Regions from separate parts of the Aeribacillus sp. SP014 genome, predicted to be linked through region 1. Evidence: riboswitches for the same ligand, from Rfam matches in the RefSeq annotation. Region 1 holds a riboswitch; each other region holds the start of a gene.
What was found. A riboswitch is a leader RNA that binds a small molecule or an ion and turns the genes downstream of it on or off. The one in region 1 is predicted to bind S-adenosylmethionine.

Region 1 (3,724 bases):
GAAGGAAAAAAATCGAGAGCTTGGAAAACGGCAATACTCAAAGAAAACGGATCATTTATAATGCCCGCCTGTCGGGCTTTTTCTTTTTTTGAAATATCTCTAAAGGCGAGTCTTCCACTTCTTCTATCCAGACGTTCTGAAAGAAAAAGACGCTTTCTTATCTTACAGTATGCATCTTTTCTCTAGCTTTTGTTTTCATTTTTGTCTAATAAAACATGGGCGGGGCAATAACTTTCAATTTGATTAGACCATTCATTTCATTAAAAAACAGAGAAATCCAGAACGTTTCCATATTCGAAAGCGGAGGTCATTTTTTTATATGTAAGAGGAAATGACAAACATGTGGGAATCTATCCTTTATTAATGTAAGATATTGTAAAATAAGTATACAAGAGGTGGCACAATGAAGAAACATGAAATTTCCGTGTATCTTACAAAAGAGATGGAGCCGGAATATGTCATTTCCCTTGTCCATGAAGCGATTAAATTTAACAGCTACATTTTATTCCAAACAAAAAAGCTCCAATTAAATGCGAAAAGCGTTTTAAGCATGCTCGGTTTTTCCGCCTTTTTAGAAGGTCATGTAGTCATCAGCGCTGAAGGAGAAGATTCGCTCGAAGCAGTAAAAAACTTACAAGACTTTCTTTCCCCTAAATGTTCTAAAGCGACATCTTTAGCTTAATTGCATTTAAGCAGATATTAATTTCCTTGCCGTTGCTTTAAGTAACGGTTTTTTCATTTAATTTGCGAGGAACCCCTAAAAGAGTTGTTCAACTGAACGACATTCACTATAATGAATGTAAATAACGTTATTGGAGGTAAAAAGTTGGCTAAGGAGAATTCATTTGACATCGTCTCAAAAGTGGATATTGCCGAAGTGAACAATTCCATTCAAATGGCGAAAAAAGAAATTGTAAACAGATATGATTTCAAAGGATCTAAAAGCGATATATCCCTAGAAAAAGATGAGCTTGTGCTAATCTCTGACGATGAATATAAGCTGAATCAACTAAAAGATGTATTAGTAAGCAAAATGATTAAACGCGGTGTCGCAACCAAGAATATTCAGTACGGGAAAATCGAAAAGGCTTCAGGAGGCACTGTCAGACAAAGAGCCAAACTTGTCAACGGAATTGACAAAGAAAACGGGAAAAAGATCAATGCGCTGATCAAAAATACCGGGCTAAAAGTAAAAAGCCAAATTCAAGACGACCAAGTCCGGGTAAGCGGCAAAAGCAAGGACGATTTGCAAAAAGTGATTGCAGCTGTGAAAAGCGCCGACTTGCCGATCGACGTACAATTTATTAATTTTCGCTAGCTTTGCCCTGTTCACAAAATTGAAATTTTATATTGATTATTTTGATAAAATTCGTTAAATTAGGATTAATCCGTTGTTTTAAAATTTCATACGGTAAAGCGTTCTTATCAAGAGAAGCGGAGGGACTGGCCCGATGAACCTTCAGCAACCGGATTACCCAAAAACTTTGGGTACCAAGGTGCTAAATCCAGCGATGCGTAAATTTGCGCTCGGAAGATAAGAAGAAGGGGAAAATGTTCAAGAAAAAGTCTTCTTCTTAGAAGGCTTTTCTTTTTTATATAGGTGTTCGCCTCCTTGCAGGCGCCTATTTCATTTGATTGGAGGACTTTTTATGGGGCTTTTACAAGATTTACAGAATCATATATTAATTGCCGACGGAGCAATGGGGACTCTACTATACTCATTCGGAATAGACAGATGCTTTGATGAGCTAAACGTTTCAAAACCGGAAGAAATAGAACGGATTCATTCAGCCTATTTAGACGCAGGCGCAACTGTTATTCAAACAAATACATACGGCGCCAATCGCATAAAGCTTGCCAGATATGGGCTGGAAGATGATATAAAGATCATCAACCAAAAAGGGGTTGAACTTGCAAAGAGGGCGTTACAAAAAGCGGAAAACAAAGGGTATGTCATCGGAACAATCGGCGGCATCCGTTCGTTTCAAAAAAGCGCCTTCACGCTATCTGACATTGCCGAAAATTTTCGTGAGCAGCTTCATGTCCTTTTATCCGAAAACGTAGATGGCATTATTTTAGAAACCTATTACGACTTGGAAGAACTGAAAACCGTTTTGCAAATAGCTAGAAAAGAAACGGATTTGCCCATTATCACAAATGTTTCTTTGCACGAACAAGGCGTCTTTCAAAATGGAACAAGATTGGCAGACGGTTTGAAAATGCTTGAAGAACTTGGTGCAGATATTGTCGGCCTCAATTGCCGTTTAGGCCCTTATCATATGCTGCAATCTCTGGAAGAAGTGCCGCTGTTTGAACATGCCTTTTTATCCGCTTTTCCAAACGGCAGCCTGCCAAGGTATGAAAACGGAAGATTAGTTTATGAATCAGATGAACACTATTTTTATGAAGCGGCTCTTCAATTCCGAAAACAAGGTGTCCGGCTTCTCGGCGGATGCTGCGGAACCGCGCCGAAACATATTCGGGCAATGGCTGAAGCTGTATCAAACCTCCCTCCTGTCACAGAGAAAGAAGTAAAAGAACGAAATGTTCCAATTCATGTTTTACCTATGAAAGAAAGTCAAGAAACTCCTCTCCCAGATATTGCAAAAAACAGACGCTCAGTGATTGTAGAATTGGACCCGCCGAAAACGCTCGGCTTGGAAAAATTTTTAACAGGAGCAAAAGCGTTGAAAAAAGCGGGGATTGATGCAATTACGCTTGCGGATAATTCCCTTGCTACACCAAGAATCAGCAATGTTGCTTGCGCAAATATTGTGAAAAGCCGTTTCCAGCTTCGCCCGCTCGTTCATTTAACATGTCGTGACAGAAATTTAATCGGCATTCAATCCCATTTAATGGGGCTGCATACGCTTGGCCTGCACGATATTTTAGCGGTCACCGGCGACCCGTCCAAAATCGGTGATTTTCCGGGTGCAACCTCTGTCTATGATTTATCATCGTTTGATTTAATCAGCTTAATTAAGCAATTTAATGAAGGTTTGTCATACTCCGGAAAATCACTTGGTCAAAAAACAAACTTTACTGTAGCCGCCGCCTTCAATCCGAACGTAAGACATCTTGATCGCGCAGTTCAGAGACTTGAGAAAAAAATCAGCTGCGGAGCCGATTATTTTATTACGCAGCCGCTCTACTCGGAGAAGCTGATCGAAGAAGTATATGAAGCAACAAAACATCTGAATGTTCCGATATATCTCGGGATTATGCCGTTAATAAGCAGCCGCAATGCTGAATTTATTCATAACGAAGTGCCAGGCATTAAATTGTCCGATTCGATTCGCGAACAGATGCAAAAAGCAGGCAATGATAAAGAAAAGGGGAAACGAGAAGGACTTGCCATTGCAAAATCGCTTATTGACGCAGCATTTGACCTGTTTAACGGCATTTACTTAATCACTCCGTTTTTGCATTATGAGATGACAGTCGAGCTGACGGAATACATTCATGAAAAAGAAAAGGCAAAACGAGAAAGGAAGATTTCCCATGTATAACATAAAGGAACAGCTGGAGAAAAAAATTTTAATACTAGACGGAGCCATGGGAACAATGATTCAAGCTGCAGAATTATCTGCGAAAGATTTTGGCGGTGAAGAATATGAAGGATGCAACGAATATTTAAACATCACTTCCCCTGAAACGATTGTCCGTATTCATGAAGCGTACCTTGAAGCAGGCGCTGATATTATCGAGACAAATACGTTTGGCG
Region 2 (3,724 bases), 2.3 Mb from region 1:
CAGTCATGCTTGCATCGGTTTTTTCAAGCTTAAGCTTCGCTGAAGCACCAACTATCCCCAAATCGGTGATGGATATTTCAAAAGAAAATACGTATCCAAATCCGAGTCAAAATCTTCCTTATTTACAGCCAAGTGAATTAACAAAAGAGTTAATCAAAACATCCAACGTCCCGATTGAAAATCCTGTTTTAATTAAAATGTTAAATGAGTCTTCCATTACACCTTCTCCAACCGCCATAGGATATAGAGCCGCCATTTACTTGGGACGGTGGGCATTGAATTATGAATCTGAGGAAACAACAGTCAATTGGGAGTATCAAAAAATCAATACAAACTTTTTTGACAATCGAGGCGGTAAGTCGCCCGTTCAAATTAGCTATAAACAGGAGGCACAAAAACGGGTAAAAGGAGGATTAACCGCTAGAATTTCTGATCATAAAGATGTCAAAAAATTGATGCTGATGAAGGCGGCAAAGAAATCGAAAATGCCGCTAGCATTTGAAACAATTGTCGGCTTCGGGACGAAAAAAAATCAAGTATATAATATCCCGCCGAAAAAAATGGGGTATTTATACGCATACGTTCCCGCTGTCAACGAAAAAGGAAAAGTCACTTACGGAGAAGTGTATTTAATGTTAAGGGGAAGCAAGAAGCAAATTGTTGTCAAAAATGTTACGCAACAAGGCATTGGAGCATGGATTCCTGTGCAGGATCGGGCATCCTTCCACTTTCTTATTACCAATCAGCCTAGATAATAGAAAAGGGCGGGCGAAAGGCAAATATATTGCCGAAAGAAGCCCAAGCCCTTTTATTATATGCGCGCTTTTCTTTTTGTAAAATCTAAGTCTCGGTAATAACTATTTTTCACTAAAAGATTCGGTCCAAGACACGCTACGTTTGGACAATGGCAATTCAGCTGTTGGGCAATCGGGGATTGCATCCATTTTTCATAGGCTGATAAAAGAGTATCTTTTTTGATGTTTCCAAGCGGCGGTACATCGCCGAAATCTGTCACAATAATGTCCCCTGTAAAAATATTGACATTGAGACGGGATCTGCCGTCAGGGTCATTTCGAACAGTCACGTTTTTGCTTTCTCTCAATCGCTTCAGCAATGCTAAATCTTCCTCATTGTCGCTGCAAGCGTAAAACGGGAGTGTTCCAAACAGCATCCACACTGATTCGTCGCGGATATCCAAGAGCTTATGAATTGCTTCGCGTATCTCATCCAAGCTGAGCGTTTCAAGATTGCTAGCGAAATCACTTGGATACATTGGATGCACCTCATGGCGTTGACATTTCATTTCGTCTACAATTTGTCTATGGATTTTTTCAAGATGAGGAACCGTCCGTTTATTCAGCATCGTCTCCGCTGAAACAATTACTCCCGCTTCAGCCAGAGCTCTAGAGTTTTCAATGATTCGTTCAAAATATTTTGCGCGTTCTTTATATGGAGGCTTCTTTTTCATCATTGCAAATCCGGCTTCAACAAAATCATCGACTGTTCCCCAGTTATGGGAAATATGCAAAACATCTAAATACGGGATAATTTTTTCATAGCGTTTCAAGTCCAATGTTAAATTGGAATTGATTTGGGTTCGTATCCCGCGTTCATGTGCGTATTTTAAAATGGGAACGACATAATTTTCCACAGATTTTATCGAAAGCATCGGCTCCCCGCCGGTAATCGAAAGGGATCGCAATGTCGGCACTTCGTCTAGCCTTTTTAAAAGTAAATCGAGCGGCAGCCCTTCAGGATCTTTCGGAGATAAAGTGTATCCTACAGCGCAATGCTCACATCGCATATTGCAGATTGTAGTGGTGGTAAATTCTATATTTGATAATGTTAATTCACCGTATTCCTTCATATCTAAATAAGCTTCCCAAGGGTCATAGGAAGGAGTAATCTTTTTGAGGGTTGTATAAGTTTCCATAAAAATCATTTCTCCTTTAATTAAACTGCACCATTAAATAATTGTAGCATGCCATCAGAAAAATGTAAGCGAATTTGAATCGAATATGATGTAAAAAAGTGTTGACAGAGGGGAAGGATAGTGGCATAATCCAAGTAACCGAATAAGAATTATAAAGTTAATAATAAAACTCTTATCAAGAGCAGGTGGAGGGATGAGCCCAATGAAGCCCGGCAACCGACTCATATGATGAGCACGGTGCTAATTCTCCCAACAGAGATGTTGAAAGATAAGAAGTTGTTTTGACAAAAAACCTCTTCTTATTGAAGAGGTTTTATTTATATAAAAAAATCTGAATGAAGAGGATTGAAAAAATGGGTCACGTAACAGCAGTATACCAAATCATTGCGAAACGAGAAGATTTAGAAAAAAAAGCAGAAGGCATTGCTCTTGGATTAACGGTAGGTTCGTGGACTGACCTTCCTCTTTTAGTGCAAGAGCAGTTAAAAAAGCATAAAGGACAAGTGGTTGAGATAAAAGAAACAGGCGAGGATCCATCCTCCGGCAAAACGATTGCACAGCTTCACATTCGCTTTCCGGGAGAAAACTTTTCTAAAGACATTCCTGCCATCTTAACGACAACTTTTGGAAAATTATCACTAGATGGAGAAATAAAATTACTAGATTTGCAGTTTGACGATGAGATCTTTCGGTATTTTCCAGGTCCTCGATTTGGAATTCAGGGGTTACGAGAAAAACTTGGCGTTTACGACAGACCGTTAGTGATGAGCATCTTTAAAGGTGTAATTGGACGTGATATGGATTACCTTCTTGCCCAATTGCGGGAGCAGGCTCTCGGGGGCGTCGACTTAGTAAAGGATGACGAAATACTTTTTGAAAATTCGCTCACATCATTTGAAACAAGAATAAAGGAAGGCAAAAAAGTTCTTGATAACGTGTATCAAGAAAAAGGGCACCGAACTTTGTATGCGGTCAATTTGACGGGAAAAACATTTGAATTGAAAGATAAGGCAAGAAAAGCAAAAGAATTAGGTGCCGATATTTTGCTATTTAATGTTTTTACATATGGCCTCGATGTGCTGCAAGCATTAAGGGAAGATGATGAAATCGCCCTCCCAATTATGGCTCATCCGGCGTTTAGCGGATCGTTTACTTCATCCGAAAAATATGGGCTCTCTCATTCCTTATTGCTTGGAAAATTGATAAGAATTGCTGGAGCAGATTTTTCGTTGTTCCCTTCACCATATGGCAGCGTTGCATTGGAGCGTGACAAAGTTTTAAAAGTGAAAGAAGAATTGGTGAAGGAATCAGTTTTAAAACCAGTTTTTCCTGTTCCATCTGCTGGCATTCACCCGGGTCTTGTTCCCATTTTAATTCATGATTTTGGAAAAGATTGTGTCATTAATGCAGGAGGCGGTGTTCACGGTCACCCGCAAGGTGCTCAGGGTGGAGGAAAAGCTTTCCGTCAGGCAGTTGACGCTGTTTCCCGGGGTGTTCCCCTTAATGAAGCAGCTGAAGACATAGAATTACAAGAAGCAATTCGGCTCTGGGGATGGAAGGAGGCACCGTCCAATTGAAGCCAGTAATATTTTGTGATTTTGATGGAACGGTGACAAAAAAAGATAACATCGTTAGCATCATGAAGCGTTTCGCTCCAAAAGAGTGGGAGCAATTGAAGGATGGCGTCCTTTCCCAGTCGATTAGTATTCAGGAAGGAGTCGGCAAGATGTTTGCACTTCTTCCATCTTCTTTAAAGGGTGACATCATTCACTATATTTTAGAAACTGCAGA
Region 3 (3,724 bases), 100 kb from region 1:
AGCTGGATCTGCTTTAAAGGAAGGAGCGGAAACAATCGTAAACGGATTTTTATGCTCCTTTAAATCGTCTTGGCTTTTCGGACGGATAAACAGTTGGCGAGCAAATAAATTTTGCCACGCCAATTCATTGACCACTTGAATTGGAAGACGATATTTTTTGTCAGCTCCGGCAAATCCGTTAAAAACATAAATTTCATCTCTATTTTTTAAATATTGTATGACTTTTAAGTACAGTTTTTCAAAAACTTCTGATGAAATTGGCTTGTTGACGGGTCCCCAATCAATTAAATGCTTGACAGAATCTTCTTCAACGATGAATTTATCTTCTGGTGACCGGCCGGTATATTTGCCTGTTGTAACCGAAACTGCACCTGTATTTGTTAAAAAGCCTTCTTTCCTAGCTAAAACTTTTTCTACAAGCCGTGCGACTGGTAAATTATGATATGCATTTGGTCCGCTGATCAACGAAGCTAATTCATTTGATACATCTACAATATTCATATACATACCATCCTTTTTTTGCATATTTGAAATGGTTTTATAGAAATAGTATAACACATTCACGAAAATAATCCATCCTATTTATCGATTTCTGAAAATAATGTTTTTACTATATATTTTGCCTTCATTTTTGGGCATCATACGAATCATGATTGATCAGCTGATACTGAAATAATGGATATCAGATGATTTGGAAAATTACAGAGAAGCTTTATTTATTGTTGACAAGTACTTTTTTGCTCCTGTATGATATACATTTGAACGGATACTCTTATCCCGAGTTGGCGGAGGGACAGGCCCTATGAAGCCCAGCAACCGGCTCGTTGAAAGAAGACAGTAGAATATGGCTTTCAAAATCCCGGTATTCTATGGACATACAACATGATGCGAAAGAATTCCATATTCATAGACGAGCAATGGTGCTAACCTGATGCAAGGTTATATCCTTGAACGATAAGAGTGAAAGGCAATGATGTTTATAACAACCTTTCCTCTGGCAGGGAAGGTTTTTTCTATGTATAAGAGAAATCTCGTTTAGCCAAGTTTTTCTTATCGTACGCAATTTTGATATGTTTACAACAGTGGTGAGGGAATGAGTTCCGTGTCAATGTCAAGGAGTGTAGCACTCCATAAACATCATTTTAAGTTTGAGGAGGAAGCAGTAAATGACAAAAAAGCGCCGTCTGTTTACATCTGAATCCGTAACGGAAGGGCATCCGGACAAAATTTGCGACCAAATTTCAGATGCGATTTTAGATGCCATTTTAGAAAAAGATCCGAACGCACGTGTAGCTTGCGAAACATCTGTCACCACCGGACTTGTATTAGTCAGTGGAGAAATTACGACAAGCACGTATGTGGATATACCAAAAATTGTGCGAGAAACGGTCAAAGAGATCGGCTATACGAGAGCTAAATACGGTTTTGATGCTGAAACTTGTGCTGTTTTAACATCAATTGATGAGCAATCACCCGATATTGCTGCAGGGGTGGATAAAGCTTTAGAAGCGCGAGAAGGACAAATGACTGATGAAGAAATTGAAGCGATTGGCGCTGGAGATCAAGGGTTAATGTTCGGTTTTGCATGCAATGAAACGAAGGAATTAATGCCTCTCCCGATTTCCATTGCCCATAAGCTTTCACGCCGGCTTACAGAAGTTAGAAAAAGCGAAGAAATTCCTTATTTGCGTCCGGACGGAAAGACGCAAGTTACGGTAGAATATGATGAAAATGAACAGCCGGTTAGAATTGACACAATTGTCATATCGACTCAACACCATCCGGAGGCAACTTTAGAACAAATTAAGCAGGATATTAAAGAAAAAGTAATTGATCCGGTTGTGCCAAAAGAACTGATCGATGAAGAAACAAAATATTTCATCAACCCTACCGGACGTTTCGTTATTGGCGGACCACAAGGAGATGCAGGATTAACGGGACGAAAAATCATTGTCGATACTTACGGAGGCTATGCGCGCCATGGCGGAGGAGCTTTCTCAGGAAAAGATCCGACGAAGGTAGACCGATCTGCAGCTTATGCGGCTCGTTATGTAGCGAAAAATATTGTCGCAGCCGGACTTGCAGACAAATGCGAGGTTCAGCTGGCCTATGCAATTGGTGTGGCGAAACCTGTCTCTATTTCTGTTGATACGTTCGGTACTGGCAAAGTAAGCGAAGATGTTTTAGTTGAATTAATTCGCAATAACTTTGATTTGCGCCCAGCTGGCATTATAAAAATGCTTGACTTGCGCCGCCCGATTTACAAACAGACAGCTGCTTACGGTCATTTCGGACGCAACGATCTAGATTTGCCATGGGAACGCACAGATAAAGCGGAAGCTTTGCGCGAACAGGCTCATCAATATTTGTAAAATAAAAAAGGTGTCCAATGCGATGCATGCATTAGACACCTTTTTGCTTTTATGGTCCGAATGCGACAAAACAGATGGTGCCTGCTGAAGCTCCTAGAACTATTCCCGCCAGCACATCTGAAGGGTAGTGTAGGCCAAGAAAAATTCTTGATAGTGCCACACTGAATGCGAGAGGAAGCAAAATCCATGTTAAGGCTGGAAAAAAGAGCAAAAATGGTGTTGCCACTGAAAATACAGCTGTCGTATGTCCAGAAGGAAATGAATGGTCAGTTAACGGATTTTCTAACACTTTTGTTTCAAATAATGTAAGATAAGGCCGTCTGCGTGGATAAATTCTTTTCACAATGAAAACCGGAATATGACTGAAAAAAAGTGCAGCTGAACTTGCCAAGGCAACAGTTTTTACAGGTTCATTAAAAAATAACATCAGCATTAAACATGTTGCAATTGAAAAAACAGCCCCTCCTAAATGAGTAATATACCGAAAATAAACATTCAGTCCTTTTCGTTCAAAATGCGAATTAATCAGTTTGAACAACTTGCACTCAAATTGGTAAAGCTGATTCAGCAGTCTGCCCATGTTAAAGTTCCTCTTTTCAAAAAGCAAAAATTCTTAAAAAAATTTTCTCTCATATTTATGTAAACTTCAACAAATCTAATAAAAATTTTACAAAATTTTAAAAATACATGAAGCTGCCCGGTAAAGAATGACATTTGAAAGAGAAAGTTTTAAAATGTTTTTATAAGCAATTTATATGTTGTTCATACGAGCAATATTTTTATAATATTGAGCTTTTTCGATATACTCGCGACGGATGCGTTCCATATCTTGAAGATCTTCTTCTGTTAATTCTCTAATCACTTTGGCGGGTCTTCCGAATGCTAAAGTTTTCTCAGGTATCTTTTTGCCTGGCGGGACAAGACTGCCTGCACCGATAAAAGCGCCTTTTCCGATTTCTGCTCCATCCAGAATAATCGAACCCATTCCAATTAGAGCTCCTTTCCGCACAATCGCACTATGGAGCAGAACTTGATGGCCGACGGTTACATCATCTTCAATAATTAACGGTTTATTTGGGCTCTGGTGCAGACAGCATTGGTCTTGAATATTGACCCGATTTCCAATAATAGTTGGGGCAACGTCACCGCGAATAACCGTCTGAAACCAAATGCTTGATTCATCTCCTATTTGAACATCGCCGGTGATTGTGACAAAATCAGCTATATAAGCCGAATCGCTAATTATAGGTTTTTTGTCTTTATATGGATAAATAACCATGGGAACCATCCTTTTCTTTTTTTCATATTATAACAAATTTTCCGTCATGTTCGGAAAGGAGTTAACTTATGTG

Region 2: linked by a shared signal. The riboswitch ahead of ACVIJU_RS04665 (2,3-diketo-5-methylthiopentyl-1-phosphate enolase) and the one ahead of ACVIJU_RS15985 (bifunctional homocysteine S-methyltransferase/methylenetetrahydrofolate reductase) in region 1 are both predicted to bind S-adenosylmethionine.
Region 3: linked by a shared signal. The riboswitch ahead of metK (methionine adenosyltransferase) and the one ahead of ACVIJU_RS15985 (bifunctional homocysteine S-methyltransferase/methylenetetrahydrofolate reductase) in region 1 are both predicted to bind S-adenosylmethionine.

What each region holds. Positions count from the first base shown of each region.
Region 1 covers NZ_JBSRXI010000001.1:3,258,344-3,262,067, forward strand. Annotated here, with positions in the region: gene ACVIJU_RS15970 (DUF3941 domain-containing protein) at 1-61, shown strand, start outside; gene ACVIJU_RS15975 (HPr family phosphocarrier protein) at 404-682, shown strand; gene ACVIJU_RS15980 (YajQ family cyclic di-GMP-binding protein) at 827-1,318, shown strand; SAM riboswitch class I at 1,420-1,541, shown strand; gene ACVIJU_RS15985 (bifunctional homocysteine S-methyltransferase/methylenetetrahydrofolate reductase) at 1,650-3,509, shown strand; gene metH (methionine synthase) at 3,502-3,724, shown strand, end outside.
Region 2 covers NZ_JBSRXI010000001.1:941,504-945,227, forward strand. Annotated here, with positions in the region: gene ACVIJU_RS04655 (YfkD famly protein) at 1-755, shown strand, start outside; gene yfkAB (radical SAM/CxCxxxxC motif protein YfkAB) at 812-1,933, opposite strand; SAM riboswitch class I at 2,103-2,208, shown strand; gene ACVIJU_RS04665 (2,3-diketo-5-methylthiopentyl-1-phosphate enolase) at 2,287-3,510, shown strand; gene ACVIJU_RS04670 (2-hydroxy-3-keto-5-methylthiopentenyl-1-phosphate phosphatase) at 3,507-3,724, shown strand, end outside.
Region 3 covers NZ_JBSRXI010000001.1:3,360,686-3,364,409, reverse strand. Annotated here, with positions in the region: gene pckA (phosphoenolpyruvate carboxykinase (ATP)) at 1-501, opposite strand, end outside; SAM riboswitch class I at 770-961, shown strand; gene metK (methionine adenosyltransferase) at 1,167-2,372, shown strand; gene ACVIJU_RS16435 (phosphatase PAP2 family protein) at 2,422-2,952, opposite strand; gene ACVIJU_RS16430 (gamma carbonic anhydrase) at 3,124-3,651, opposite strand; gene ACVIJU_RS16425 (alpha/beta hydrolase) at 3,720-3,724, shown strand, end outside.